3 regions of the Caballeronia sp. LjRoot31 genome follow, and region 3 is predicted to be linked to each of the others. Evidence: predicted binding sites of a transcription regulator. Region 3 holds the regulator's gene; each other region holds the start of a gene.
The links. The regulator FliA, encoded in region 3, starts transcription of late flagellar genes. The targets are predictions, from matches to a motif close to CTAAAGTTTNNNNNNNNNNNGCCGNTA.
Positions count from the first base shown of each region.

Region 1: the regulator FliA is predicted to act here: its motif matches at 3,170-3,196, upstream of ACSQ8V_RS13580 (DUF4088 family protein).
Region 2: the regulator FliA is predicted to act here: its motif matches at 2,322-2,348, upstream of ACSQ8V_RS00865 (flagellin).

Region 1 is NZ_CAXURX020000001.1:3,046,964-3,051,677, forward strand. It holds gene ACSQ8V_RS13565 (FadR/GntR family transcriptional regulator) at 466-1,251, shown strand; gene ACSQ8V_RS13570 (aldose epimerase family protein) at 1,248-2,309, shown strand; gene ACSQ8V_RS13575 (CreA family protein) at 2,646-3,119, shown strand; gene ACSQ8V_RS13580 (DUF4088 family protein) at 3,289-4,053, shown strand; gene ACSQ8V_RS13585 (ATP-dependent helicase) at 4,066-4,714, opposite strand, start outside.
Region 2 is NZ_CAXURX020000001.1:196,580-201,293, reverse strand. It holds gene ACSQ8V_RS00880 (hypothetical protein) at 89-448, shown strand; gene rpsU (30S ribosomal protein S21) at 687-899, opposite strand; gene ACSQ8V_RS00870 (aldo/keto reductase) at 1,252-2,199, opposite strand; gene ACSQ8V_RS00865 (flagellin) at 2,448-3,947, shown strand; gene fliD (flagellar filament capping protein FliD) at 4,087-4,714, shown strand, end outside.
Region 3 is NZ_CAXURX020000001.1:4,010,588-4,015,301, forward strand. It holds gene flhF (flagellar biosynthesis protein FlhF) at 1-1,210, shown strand, start outside; gene ACSQ8V_RS17965 (MinD/ParA family protein) at 1,203-2,135, shown strand; gene ACSQ8V_RS17970 (RNA polymerase sigma factor FliA) at 2,166-2,897, shown strand; gene ACSQ8V_RS17975 (diguanylate cyclase) at 2,929-4,020, opposite strand; gene ACSQ8V_RS17980 (Rieske 2Fe-2S domain-containing protein) at 4,322-4,714, shown strand, end outside.

The DNA.
Region 1 (4,714 bases), 960 kb from region 3:
AGCTGACACGCGAAGAGCGCGGCAGCCAGAACGCGTGAGGCCGCGCGGGTTCCTTGGCAATGGAGCTTGCCCGAGAGCGTACGGGGCGAAGCGTGTTCGTGTCAGGATTCGCGAGAAGGAGGGGTTCAACCATCCGGCGCTCTGGCGAGCACCGTGCTTTTGGGGCACCTATGAATAGAAACTGCACGCTGTGGACACTTAGGGTAGCGTGGTTTAAAAGCGCTTTCTTTGCTTCGTTTCTTTGTCGCTTTGGACAAAGAAATGACGTGCCGCCACGCACAGTGGCTAATAGTGATAAAGAGAAAATCCGAGTCAGGCAGACCGCTAACGCCGAAAGCACCAACCCGGCATAGACCCCGACCGCTGACCTAGGAACCTGGCACCCCAACCCCAAGACCAAGACCAAGACCAAGACCATCCCCCTGACCAACCCCAAACCCCGAGTGCGAACGAACATCCCCTTTCATGCCTTTTAAACCCGTCCATTCCTACACCCGCACACGCATCGCCGATGTCGTCTCCGACCAGATCCGGGCGCTGATCACGAGCGGCGCATTAACGCCCGGGCAACGCCTCCCTGCCGAACGCGATCTCGCGGAACAACTCAACGTCTCGCGCCCATCGCTGCGTGAAGCGCTGATCCGGCTGGAATCGGACGGATTTATCCAGGCCGCCGCGCGCAGCGGCTTCGTCGTATCGGATGTCACCGCGCCGCTCGTCTCCGCGCCGCTCGCCGCGTTGCTGAGCCAACATCCAACCGCCAGCGCCGATGTCCTCGAACTCCGTCACGGCCTCGAATCGCTCGCAACGGGCTACGCGGCGGAACGGGCAACCCCAAGTGATCTGGCGCGCATCACGGACGCGTTCAACGCACTGAAAACCGCCGCCATCGAACCAAAACGCACCCGCATAGCGGAACACGACGCCGCGTTCCATCTCGCTATAGCCGATGCCACCCACAACCTCGCCCTGGCCCACGTGATGCACGGCCTGCAAGAACTCGTGCGCGAATCAATGCTGACATCGCACCGGCTGGTCGATTACGACAACGACGTGGAAGCGAACTTGCTGGCGCAACATCAAGCTATCTTCGATGCCATCCTCGCCCGCGATCCACCACGCGCCCGCGAAGCCGCAGGAGCGCATCTGGATTACGTCAGCACGCTTTATCGCGACCGCTTACTCTGCTTATCCAAGCCTGAAGCCCCCCGCCATCCCGCAAAAAATCAGAATCCGGAGACCACACCATGACTATTTCCAGCGCCCACTGGGGCAATCTCGCGGACGGCACGCCCGTCGATCTCCACACGCTCAGCCATGACAATGGCTTGGCGGTATCGGTGACCAATCTGGGCGCGGCCCTCGTCTCCTGGCTCGCGCCGGATCGCGACGGCCATCTGGCCGATATCCTGCTCGGCCACGACACTCCTTCTGAGTACACAACCGGTCCTGCCTACATGGGCGCGATCGTCGGACGCTGGGCGAACCGCATCGCGGACGCTCGCTTTTCACTCGACGGCGTGGAGTACCAGCTCGACGCCAATCAGCCGCCGAACTCACTGCACGGCGGCTTCCAGGGCTTCAGCCACAAACTCTGGCAAGCCCGGCACACCGAGGACGCATTGGTCCTCACGCTGGAATCGCCCGCTGGCGACAGCGGTTTCCCCGGCACGCTCACCGTCCAGGTGACCTACACGTTCACCGACGCGGGCGAATTGACGATCACCTACGATGCCTTCACGGACGCACCCACGCCGCTCAATCTCACGAACCACGCGTACTTCAACTTGTCGGGCGTGGACTTGACGACTATCGACGACCACGAGATCGAACTCGCCGCCGATCAGTTTTTCGCCATCGATAAACATACGATTCCGACCCATCTGGAAGACGTCGCCAATACCCCGTTCGACTTCCGCACGGCCGCGCTTCTCGGACCGCGTCTCGATACGCGCGACAACGAGCAAGTCACGCTGGCGGGTGGCGGTATCGATCATTGTTATGTGTTGCGCACCGCAGCGCCGGTCACCGAACTGCCGGAATTGCGGCGTGTCGCGGCCGTCTATCATCCGGGCAGCGGACGCGAGCTGATTGTCTCCACCACCGAACGCGGCTTGGTGTTCTACACCAGCAACAGTCTTGAAGGCGTGCCGGGCAAGCGCGGCGTGACCTATCAGAAACACGGCGCGCTCTGCCTGGAAGCGGGCGGATTTCCAAACCAGATCAATATGGACGACGCGGAAGACGTCGTGTTGCGCCCCAACGAGCGATACAGGCAAATCACGCGCTACGCCCTGCGCGTGAGGTAAAAACGAGGCGAAAAAAACGTGCCGCCCGCCATGCCGTCGATAGGAACCCGCCTACAGTCGAATAGGACGCTCGCGGGTATCGGCGGACCGGCCTCTCATCGATACTGGATTCATCGAATCAGAGATCGACTGGAGGAAGACAATGCCTTATCTACTGGGTTGGCTGCTTGGCGTGCCGGTGATCGTGTTGGTGATCCTGTATCTGATCTTTCACTGACCGCCGCATTGCGCACACTATTGAACGCGAACGCGCGGAATGCGGTTTCACGTGGACTGAACGAAGGCGTCGTTACAATACGACGCCTTTTTTAATTCCTCATTCCCCGAAGGATTCCGATGAAACGCGCTCTCCCCGTACTTGCGTCGCTTGCGGCGCTGCTTGCCGTTCCCGGTCTTCACGCCGAGGAAATCGCCAGCGTCAACACGAATTTCCGGTTTACCGGCTCGGATCGCGTCTCGGTCGAAGCCTACGACGACCCGGCAGTCGCGGGCGTCACGTGTTACGTCTCCCGCGCGCGCACGGGCGGGGTTAAAGGAACGCTTGGAATAGCCGAAGACCCGTCTGAAGCATCGATAGCCTGCCGCCAGGTCGCGCCGATCAGGATCGATGCGCCACTCAAGCAGAAATCCGATGTATTCTCGGAACGTATGTCGTTCATTTTCAAGACGTTGCACGTGGTGCGTATTGTCGATGCCAAGCGTAATACGCTGGTTTATCTGACATACAGCGACCGGATTACGACCGGGAGCGCGAAGAACAGCGTGACAGCGGTACCCATGCCCGCCGGTACGACAATTCCCGTCAAATAAGACGGGAGCACCGCTTGGCCGGTCTTTGACCTGACAGTTGAAAGCTGGCCTAAAGTTTTTCCCTCCCCGCGCCGATATAAAGACGAACGGCCGTCGCCCTCATGGCGACGCCGACTGTCTTCCCGCGCCGGCTCAACCCGGCCAACGGGATCGGGAACCGGGAAACATCATGGGTCAGATCACCCTTTCATTTAAAGACGAAACGATCGCGGCGCTACGCCGCGACTTCGAGACGTTGATTCGTCTGTCGCTCAAGTTCGACCCGCAATTCGTCACGCCTACGTTCGAGGATTTCCTGCGGGCAAAACTGCTCGACAACCCCACGCCGCTTACCGAACTGGCCGTCCAGCGAATGCTGCAGAACGGTCAGTACGCATGGGCGAAACGTGCGCTCGACAAGGAATTCCCGGACGTCGTCGAAATGATGATGCGTCAAGCCGCTGAACACGGTTTCGGCTTCGCGGTGCGCTCGGACTGGAAACCGGACGATCTGGTGAAGGCGTCACGCGCGTGGGCCACGGCTATCGTGACCGAAGCGAACGGCGACCCGGCACAGATCGACACGCTCGCGTCCCAGATCAAAGCGGCAGCATCGGACATTCAGGAGCTGGAGATGAAAATGCAGACGCCCGCATGGCGTCTCGCCGATTCACTGCGTCAACGCGTGTACGAAACCAAGATTGCGACCGAACACAGTGTGGGATCGACGTCGCGCGAGAAGCTCGGTGAACTGCGCTGCCTGCTGCGCCTCGGCATGTTTCATGGCTCGATTTCAAAGCAGGAAGCGCAGCAAGTGCTCGAGCAGTTACGCATGATCAAGCCGGAGATTTTTATTGAAGAGCCGTACGACGGTTTCACCCGCTTCGGCAACTGGCTGCGTACGATCTTTACGCCCGAGCGCAAAATGCCGAAGCCTTCGCGCGCGGAACGTTGAGTTTGAGCCGCTTCATTCCCACATCTTCTTGAGCCGCGCGGCGATATCGACTTTCGCCTTCGCCGCAGCGGCTAGCCCCGCCGCCGTCGGCGCGCTGGGCTCAGGAACCGGCGGCCACGCGCACGCTTCGAACTGCGGCATCAGATGCGCGGGAATGAAACGCGTACGCGCCGCCCAGATATGCCGGTCACCCATATGCGTCTGGTTGTGCACGTAGAAACGCTGCGGTGTGACAATGTGCAAGTCCTCTTTCGCACGCGTCATGGCGACGTATAACAGCCGCCTTTCTTCATCGATTTCCTCGTCGCTGCCCGTGCCCATATCGGATGGAATGCAGCCATCCACACCATTGAGCACGAACACGTTCTTCCACTCCTGGCCCTTGGCCGAATGGATGGTCGAGAGAATCAGATAATCCTCGTCGATGAGCGGCACACCCGATTCGTCGCTGGTGGCATCGGGCGGATCGAGCGTCAGTTCGGTGAGAAAACGCTCGCGCGTGGGATAAGTGGACGCGATGCTTTCCATCTGCAACACGTCGCCATGACGAATTGACGCGTCTTCGTGATTGCGCTCCAGATGCGGTTCGTACCAGCGCCGGATCATCTCGAATTCAGCGGGCCAGCCGCTTTCGCGCGCGCACACCTTCGACATCATCGCG
Region 2 (4,714 bases), 3.8 Mb from region 3:
CCACGAACGAACCGCGCCCGCGCCGATATCGAACGAATAAATAGGCGCGCGGGCGAGCAACGAAACAGTCAAAGCAACGAGCAATGCAATGTTAACGGCGAGAGACATCTACGAGCGCGTGAGCAACCATCTGCTTACGCAACGGGCTGTATCAGAAGACGAAAATGGTTCGTGCCGGCTACGCAGCGGCAATGGCCGCAAGTGCGCGATCGGCTCGCTGATCGCCGACGAGTTGTATCAACCGGAGATCGAAGGCGTTGGGATCTCGTACTACCGGCATGCGAAGGACGGCTCATTGTTGCGCGCGCTGTATGCGTCGGAGGTCAATGCCTACGATCCGGACATCGTCGAGTTGCTGATTGAACTGGAGGAAGTCCACGACGATTTCAACGTGGACGAATGGCCCCAGCTCCTGGCGCGCGTGGGCGAACGGCACGCGTTTGTCTAGGCGCGAATAAACGCCCGCCGGCTTAGGCGAAGGCCTGCCAAGCCGGAGCAAATGCGAAAACGAGGAAGATCCGCTCAAGGCGTAGAAGACAGAAGTCCCACCACGGCGAGCCGAAGTAAACCCAGGACTTAAAACCAGCAAATCAAATCAGACAAGCAAAACGGCGATGCAACCCTTGCGGGCGGCATCGCCGTTTTGCCTGGTGCAGCCGGTCAATCAGGCTGCGACCTGCCAAGACTTAGTGAAGCTTCTTGGGCAGCATCTGGCTGCGCAGACGCTTACGCAGACGGCTGACTGCTGCCGCCTTCTTGCGCTTGCGTGCCGTCGTCGGCTTTTCGTACGACTGACGTTCGCGAAGTTCGGCGATCAGGCCGTTCTTTTCGATGGTTCGGCGAAAGCGACGGATCGCAACGTCGAACGGCTCGTTTTCTTTCAAAACAATAGTGGTCATGGATGTCCTAAATCGCTGATACGTTTTTCTGACTGCGCGGCGAAGCGTCAACCTAAGGCAACGCCGCGCGCCGGCACTCCGATCGTCCACCCAAACAACGGCGGACACGAGCAAAGCGGCCACGGAGGCCGGAAAAGAGAGAGGTGGGATTTCACCGCCGATCACGGCATGCGCAGTCTGTCGAAAACGGAACAGCGCACTTCGGGCCGCCCGGCGTCGCTTAAAAATAGCTGCGCCATCGGGCAAAAATCTCGATTCGGGCGAGATGTTATCAGATCGTCGCCCGGTCGCCAACCCCGCAACACCCATTTGCGGGTTGCAAGCCCATGATCGCGCATGCTTTTTGCCGGCTTCAGTCCGGATTGCTGGCTTCGTCGAGGAGTGCGACGTCTTCGGGCGCCAAAGTAATGCGGGTCGCGTGGGCAAGGGTCTCGAGTTGCTTGACCGATGTCGCGCTCGCGATCGGCGCCGTTACGCCCGGCCGCGCGATCAGCCACGCCAGCGCGATTGCCGCCGGCTCCGTGTCATGGCGATCCGACACTTTAACCAGCGCATTAACAATCCTCAAGCCCCGGTCGTTCAGATAACCCGACACTTTAGCGCCACGCGCACTGTTTTCGGTATCGGCTTTGGATCGATATTTTCCGCTCAGGAAACCGCTCGCCAAGCTGTAATACGTCACAACCGATATCTTGTGCGCCTTGATAACCGGTTCCAGGTCATTCTCGTAGCCGGCGCGATCATAAAGATTGTATTCAGGCTGAAGCACCTGATAACTCGCAATACCCTCTTTCGCCGATATCTTCAGCGCCTCTTCCAGCCTTTCGCCGGTGTAATTCGACGCACCGATCACGCGCACTTTTCCCGCCGTAATCAGCTTTTGATATGCGCCGAGCGTGTCCAGGAGCGGCGTTTTATCGTCGTCTCGATGGGAAAAGTAGACGTCGATGTAATCCGTCTTCAGGCGTTTCAGCGAATCGTTGACGGCAGCCTCGATATTCGCCGCAGAGAGCCCCGTCCGCGTGCTCAGCATACCGACCTTGGTTGCCAGCACGACCTTGTCGCGCTTGCCGCTTTCCTTGAGCCACTTGCCGATGATCGTCTCCGACTCACCGCCCTGGTGGCCGTCGACCCAGGCGGAATAGACGTCGGCGGTATCGATGAAATTAAGACCGTGGTCGACGAAGGCGTCGAGGATGGAGAACGATGTCCGTTCGTCGGCGGTCCAGCCGAATACATTTCCGCCGAAAACAAGCGGCGCGACTTTGAGTTCCGACTTACCGATAGTGCGGTGCTGCATGGTTGCTCCCGGGTTGTTGTAGGCAAACACGAAATAACTGATCGAAAAAGAATACCCGCGAATCCTTTTACTCGCAGGCTGCGCACCGACTGCTATTCCCCCTACAAATCCTTACCTAAGTCCTCAAGTTTTTTTTTCACGCGCCGCTAACCCATGTAGGCGGCCGGCTACATCACTCGGAACCGCCATGCAACAGGACCGTGCAGTAGCCAAAAACAGCCCTTTTAGTTCTTTCAGGAGAAATCCAAATGCTTAGCATCAATAGCAATCTTAACTCGCTGGTCGCTCAGCAAAACTTGAACACGTCGCAAAGCGCACTGTCGCAAGCTATTACGCGTCTGTCGTCGGGCAAGCGCATCAACAGCGCGGCAGACGATGCAGCAGGTCTGGCGATCTCGAACCGCATGCAAACGCAGATCAACGGCCTGAATCAAGGCGTGTCGAACGCGAACGACGGCGTTTCGATGATCCAAACGGCATCGAGCGGTCTGGCGCAGATCACGTCGAGCTTGCAAACCATTCGTACGTTGGCGGTGCAGGCATCGAGCGGCTCGCTGTCGGCAAGCGACCAGGCGGCACTGCAACAGGAAGTGGCGCAGCAGATCGCTGAAGTAAGCCGCGTGGCTTCGCAAACGAACTACAACGGCAAGAACGTGCTGGACGGCTCTGCGGGTAATGTCAGCTTCCAGATCGGCGCGAACGTCGGTCAAACGATCAGCCTGAATCTGAGCAATGGCGTGTCCGCAGCGCAACTCGGTACGGGACTTCCGGCATCAGGCGCAACGCTGGGCTCGCTCTCCGGTCTGTCTCTGGATAGCACTGGCGCCGCAGCTGCCGCAGGGGCGACGCCGGCGATCACGACGATTAACGTTCTCGCAGACGGTAAGGGCGGCTTCACGTTCACCGACCAGAACAACCAGACACTGTCTGGCTCAGTTTCCACCGCTCTGTTCGGTGCGCTCAGTGGCACCACCGGTACCGGCACGGCGTTGACCCTGGTCCCGCAAGGTGCCCTTTCGGGTGCCGCAACGCAGGCTGCCTCACTGGCCACTGCGGGCACGGCGCTGACGGCGTTGAACGCAGCGAACGCTGCGAAAAGCACGGCCGCTCCGGGCGCTGCTGGTCTTACGCTTGGAACAATTAGTGGGCTGAGTTTAGACGCGAACGGCGCAGCAATCACGACCGGTGCGTCTATCACAGCGATTACCGTCAAGACCGATGGGACCGGCAATTTCACGTTCACCGACCAGAACGGGGCCGCACTTGGCGCGCCTGCCGTGGCAGCTCTGTTCACCCAAACTGGCGCAACAGCGACGGTTGGCGGCATTTTGGGGTTCACCGGTGCGTTGTCGAGTGTCGCGGGCTTCTCCGGCGGTGCGAACCCGAGCGCCGCAGTGGCAGGTATCTCGGCGGTGAATTCTAACAATGCACCCCCGACGGTTGCCAACATCAACGTCAGCACGACGAACGGCGCGAACGCTGCAATGGAATCGATCGACAACGCGCTCGCAACGGTCAACAACATCCAGGCAACCCTGGGTGCGGCTCAAAACCGTTTCACGTCGCTGTCCGCGGCGCAGCAATCGCAGTCGACCGACTTGTCCGGTGCTCAGTCGCAAATCACGGACGCCGACTTCGCACAGGAAACGGCTAACCTGAGCAAGGCTCAAGTGCTGCAACAAGCCGGTATCTCGGTGCTGGCACAAGCTAACTCGTTGCCGCAGCAAGTTCTGAAGCTTCTCCAGTAATAGCCTTAAGTAGTAACGGCAGGCGCGTCGCAAGACGCGTCTGCCCAATCCGTTTTCCGGGGAGGCCTGCCTCCCCTACACGTTTTACAAACGTTTATCATTCAGGCTCGAAAGCAAAACCGACGTACGGAGCATCTCAATGTCGACGATTCCCAGCGCCTCCGGCTCGGCCGGCTCGGCCGCGGCCACAGCAGCCGCCACCGCCGCGGCGTCCGCCGCAGCCGAAGCGGCCGCCGCGCAATCCATCATCAGCGGTTCCACGGGCAATTCGTCGCTGGATGTCTCGTCGCTGGTCACGAGCCTCGTCAATGCAAAGGTGGCAGGCCAAACCGGCACGCTCTCCGCACAACAGACGAACGACAACACCCAACTTTCGGCCATCGGCGCGTTGCAGGCGGCGCTCGGCGCGTTGCAGGCCGGCATTGCTTCGCTATCCAACGGCAGCGCCCTGGGCCAGTTCACGGCGACGGCGGACGGTACCGGACTGACGGCATCCGCCGACACCACCGCGTCGGCAGGCTCCTATTCTGTCGCGGTCACGCAAATTGCCAGCGCGCAAACACTCTCGTCGGCCGCGTTCGGCAGCACGACGGCGCTCGGCACCGGCACGATGAATATCTCGGTCGGCGGCAAGTCGATGAGCGTCGCCATCACGTCGACGGACAACACGGTGAGCGGCATTGCCAGCGCCATCAACTCCTCGGCAAATAATCCCGGCGTCACGGCCACGGTCGTCACCGGCACGGACGGCGCACACCTGGTCCTGC
Region 3 (4,714 bases):
CGTCACGTCGCAGGAATCCGCGCAAGCCCCCGGATGGACACGCGAAGCGGCGTACCTCGCCGCTCGCCGCGCGGAACAAAAAACCGCGCAAATACACGCCCAGATCCAGCCGCAAGTGCACACGTCCTCGGCCCAGGCCGCCAGTTCGATGCAGGAAGGCGCATTTGCGGGCTTGCCGGCATCGGCGGCGGCCGCTGTTACCGAAGCCATCCGCACCCGCATGGAGCAAGTCGTGAACGACACCGTCATGCATGAACTTTCGTCAATGCGCGGCATGATGGAAGAGCACTTCGCCGGCTTGCTGTGGGGCGATCGCCAGCGCCGCAGCCCGAATCACGCCGAGCTGACCAAGCGCCTGTTCGCCGCCGGTTTCTCCGCGCAACTGGTGCGCTTGATGATCGACAACATGCCGGAGATTGAACAAGCCGAAGCGTCGATGCAATGGGTTCAGCAAGTGCTCGAAAACAACCTGCCCGTCATGGACAGCGAAGAATCCATGATGAACCGCGGCGGCGTCTTCGCGCTGATGGGCCCGACGGGAGTGGGCAAGACCACCACCACCGCCAAGCTCGCCGCGCGCTGCGTGATGCGCTTCGGCGCCAGCAAGGTCGCGCTGCTCACCACGGACAGCTACCGGATCGGCGCACACGAACAACTGCGTATTTTCGGCAAGATCCTCGGGGTGTCGGTGCATGCGGTGAAAGACGCAAGCGACCTGCAACTCGCGCTCTCCGAACTGCGCAACAAGCACATCGTACTGATCGATACGATCGGCATGAGCCAGCGTGACCGCACTGTCGCCGATCACATCTCGATGTTGTGCGGTGCCGGCCATCCGGTGCAACGCCTGCTGCTGCTGAACGCCACCAGCCACGGCGATACCTTGAACGAAGTCGTGCAGGCCTACCAGAGCACGCCGGACCAGCCGCCGCTCGCGGGCTGCATCCTGACCAAGCTCGATGAAGCCACGAATTTGGGTGGCGTGCTCGACACCGTGATCCGCTACAAGCTGCCCGTGCATTACGTATCGACGGGTCAGAAGGTGCCGGAAAACCTGTACGTCGCGACCAAGCGCTTCCTGATCAAGAGCGCCTTCTGCATCCCGCGCGATGGCTCGCCGTTCGTGCCGCAAGACGACGACGTGCCGGCGCTCCTGTCCGCGCTCTCCGCGCGCGCTTCCACTGAACTGCATGAGGTTCACTTTGGATAAGTTCGCGTCCGATCAGGCCGAAGGCTTGCGCCGTCTGCTGACACGCAACGGCTCCCGGGTCGTGGCGGTGTGCGGCGCCCCGGCAGGTGGATTGGGGGGCACCGGCAATACCTCGACGGTCGTCAACCTGGCTTCCGCCCTCGCCGCGCAAGGCAAGGATGTGCTGGTGATCGATGAGCGCCAGAACGCGTTGTCGGTGAGCCAGTTGGCGAAGGTGCCGCCCAACGGCGCACTGGGCGCGGTCTTGTCCGGCAAGCGTTTTTTGCAGGACGCCGTCACGCGCACGCCGTTTGGCTTTTCGGTGATCGCCGCGCCTCGCGACGAACGCATCAGCCAGGACGCCGCGCATTGCCGGGTGTTGCTCGACGGACCCGCCGATATCGTCCTGATCGATACCCAGCTCGATCGCAGCGGCGCGCTATCAAGCCTGGCCGTGCAAGCGCACGACTTCGTGATCGTGACCCGCGTGGCGCCGGTCGCGATCACCGAGGCGTATGCCTGCATCAAGCGTCTGCACTACGCGCATGCCATCGGACGGTTCCGGGTCGTCGTGAATCACGTGAAGAACGGCGCCGACGCACAAATCGCCTTCGATAACCTCGCGGACGTCGCCAGCCGCTATCTCTCGGTGCAACTCATGCCGGCGGGTTACGTGGCCGAAGATCCGCGCGTGACGCGAGCGCACGAGCTGTCGCGCTGCGCGGTGGAAGCTTTTCCGGCGACGGCCGCCGCCCGGGATTATCGGCAGATTGCCGCTGAATTGCAGTACTGGCCGATGCCACAAGCGTCGCAGTTTGAATGGCCCGTGCAGACCTTGTTTGCGGAAACGCAGCCTGGGTTGGAGTACTCGATCAACTCCGGCGCGGCACGCCGCACCGAAACGCCATTGATGCAGCTTGCGATGAGCAGCCCCGCGTCCGTGTGATGCCGCAGGAGAAGGAACAAGGTGAACGCGATGTATAACGCCCAGGGAAAACTGTCACAGGCCGAGGTCCTGACCCGCTACGCACCGCTGGTGCGCCGGCTCGGCCTGCAGCTCGTGGCGAAAATGCCGGCCAGCGTCGATCTGGACGACCTGATCCAGGCCGGCATGATCGGCTTGCTGGATGCCGCGAGCCGCTATAAAGAAGATCAGGGCGCGCAGTTCGAGACCTACGCCAGCCAGCGCATTCGCGGCGCGATGCTCGACGAACTGCGTGCCAACGACTGGCTGCCGCGCAGCATGCGCAAGACCTCGCGCGAGGTGGAATCGGCGGTGCACAAGGTCGAGCAGCATCTCGGCCGGTCGGCGAGCGAACAGGAAGTGGCTGAGCACCTGAACATGCCGCTCGTCGAATACCAGTCCATGCTGCAGGATCTGCATGGCAGCCAGTTGATCTATTACGAAGACTTCGATCGTTCTTCCGATGACGAGCCGTTTCTCGACCGTTATTGCGTCGATAAAGCCGACCCGCTCTCCGCGCTGCTCGACGGCAGCTTGCGCTCGGCGCTCGTTGAGGCCATCGATAAATTGCCCGAACGCGAAAAGCTGCTGATGAGCCTGTATTACGAGAAGGGGTTGAATCTGCGCGAGATTGGCGCCGTGATGGAAGTCAGCGAATCGCGTGTGTGCCAGTTGCACAGTCAGGCCGTCGCGCGTCTGCGGGCGAAGTTGCGGGAACAGGCGTGGTCGGGCGTGGAGGCTTGACGTCCAGCCGCTGAAGGCCGGTGAACGCAGATCAGGTTTCGAAATCCGCGCTTTCGGCGAACACCGTCTGACCTTTGCCGAGCGCCTTGGCGCGATACATCGCGCGATCAGCGGCGCGCATCAGCACGGCAATCTCCCTGTAGCCGGTGCTCAGGTCCGGCGAAATCACGCAAGCACCAATACTCGCCGATAGATTCACCACTCGGTCCTGCACCGACGTCATTTCCGCCAGCACCGCGTGTACGCCGTTTGCCACCGTTTGCACGGCATGGTTGCCGGTCACATGCCGCGCCAGTACGACGAATTCATCGCCGCCGAGACGCGCGACTGTGTCGGTGGCTCTTACCCTTCTTGCCAGCAGCGCCGAGAAAGTTTGCAGCACGACGTCGCCGACTTCGTGGCCGTAGGTATCGTTGACTTCCTTGAAGCCGTCGAGATCGATCAGCAGCAGCCCGGTCGCGCCTTCCTGTCCCGTCGATATCGCCATCACCGCCCGGCCGATAGTCTGCTCCAGCATGTAGCGGTTGCTCAACCCCGTGAGCGGATCGGTGCCGGCCTTGAGCGCGAGGTCGCGGTTCGCGCTGCCGAGGCGGCCGATCAGCACCGCGAGATAGACCGACGCCCCGAGCGCGCTCAGGCCAATCCCCAGCGCCGCGGACCGGTTGATCATCCACCAGGGCTGCAAGACGGACAACGCGACGATTCCCACCAGCGCCGTTCCACACGACAACGCCAGCGCGCGCTTGCCGTAGCGCCCGCCCGCACCGATCAGGAAGAGAAAGACGGCCCACAGCATGGGCAATGTTAGCGCCCCGCCTGCGCCGAGAACCACGGCGAGCAATGCCTGGTCAGCGACGGTCGTGAATGCGAGCCGCAGAGTCGACTGCCGCTGCATTTGGCTGATGATTAGCCGGGTCGCGACGCCGTAGATCAGATAGAGCGCGAGCGCATGGAAACTGGCGATAGCGGCGGGCGTTGGAACGGACCACGCCAGCGCGCCGTACACGGCCGTTGCGAGGCCGCCCAGTATGACTCGTAGCGTCGCCTGCTCTTTTTCCGGATCGAGATAGGGCAACCACACGTAACCACGCTGCCGGTGGAAGGGGTCATTCACCTGCCCCATTCTGAGTCTCCCTGATGACGATTCCCGAAGTGCTGATCGATGCCGCGTTTTCTGCAGTGACTGCGTAGTGCAGAATTGCAATCGTACTGCGTCGTTGAAAAGTGGCTGAAAACAGCGCGATTCGGCGAAATTCGTGGCGGATTAATGCTGAGTTCGTGTAATCGATATCGAATGAAGTAGTACGCATTCGGCGCGCCAGGGCGTTTTTGGCGGCTTGCGTTTCCCCCTGGGTTGTTTTCGAATTGTTATTTTGAGTCGATGTTTGAATCGTTATCTGCTACGTAGGTTTTTTTGACGCCCGATGCAACCCTTTGAACCCGCTTCTTCCACTGACGGCATGAATGCTGCCGATGACGCTCTCGCCGCGCCCAATGCCGCGTTGCTCGGCGAATGGCTGCCTGTGTGTAATAGCACCGATGTGCCCGCCGGGGAATCGCGAGGGTTTGTGGTGGCGGGCGAACGGCTGGTGGTCTGGCGCAACGCGTCGGAGACTGACGTTCCGGCAGCGCAGCCCGATATGTTTACCAATGCCCACGTCTGGCGCGATCTCTGTCCGCATCGCGGGGCGCAGTTGTCGTTGGGCTCGGTGACGGGCGGGGTGCTTGCATGCCCGTATCACGGCTGGCGCTACGACGCCGATGGCCAGTGCATCCATATTCCCGCCAATCCTTCCATACGCCCCGCGAAGCGCGCT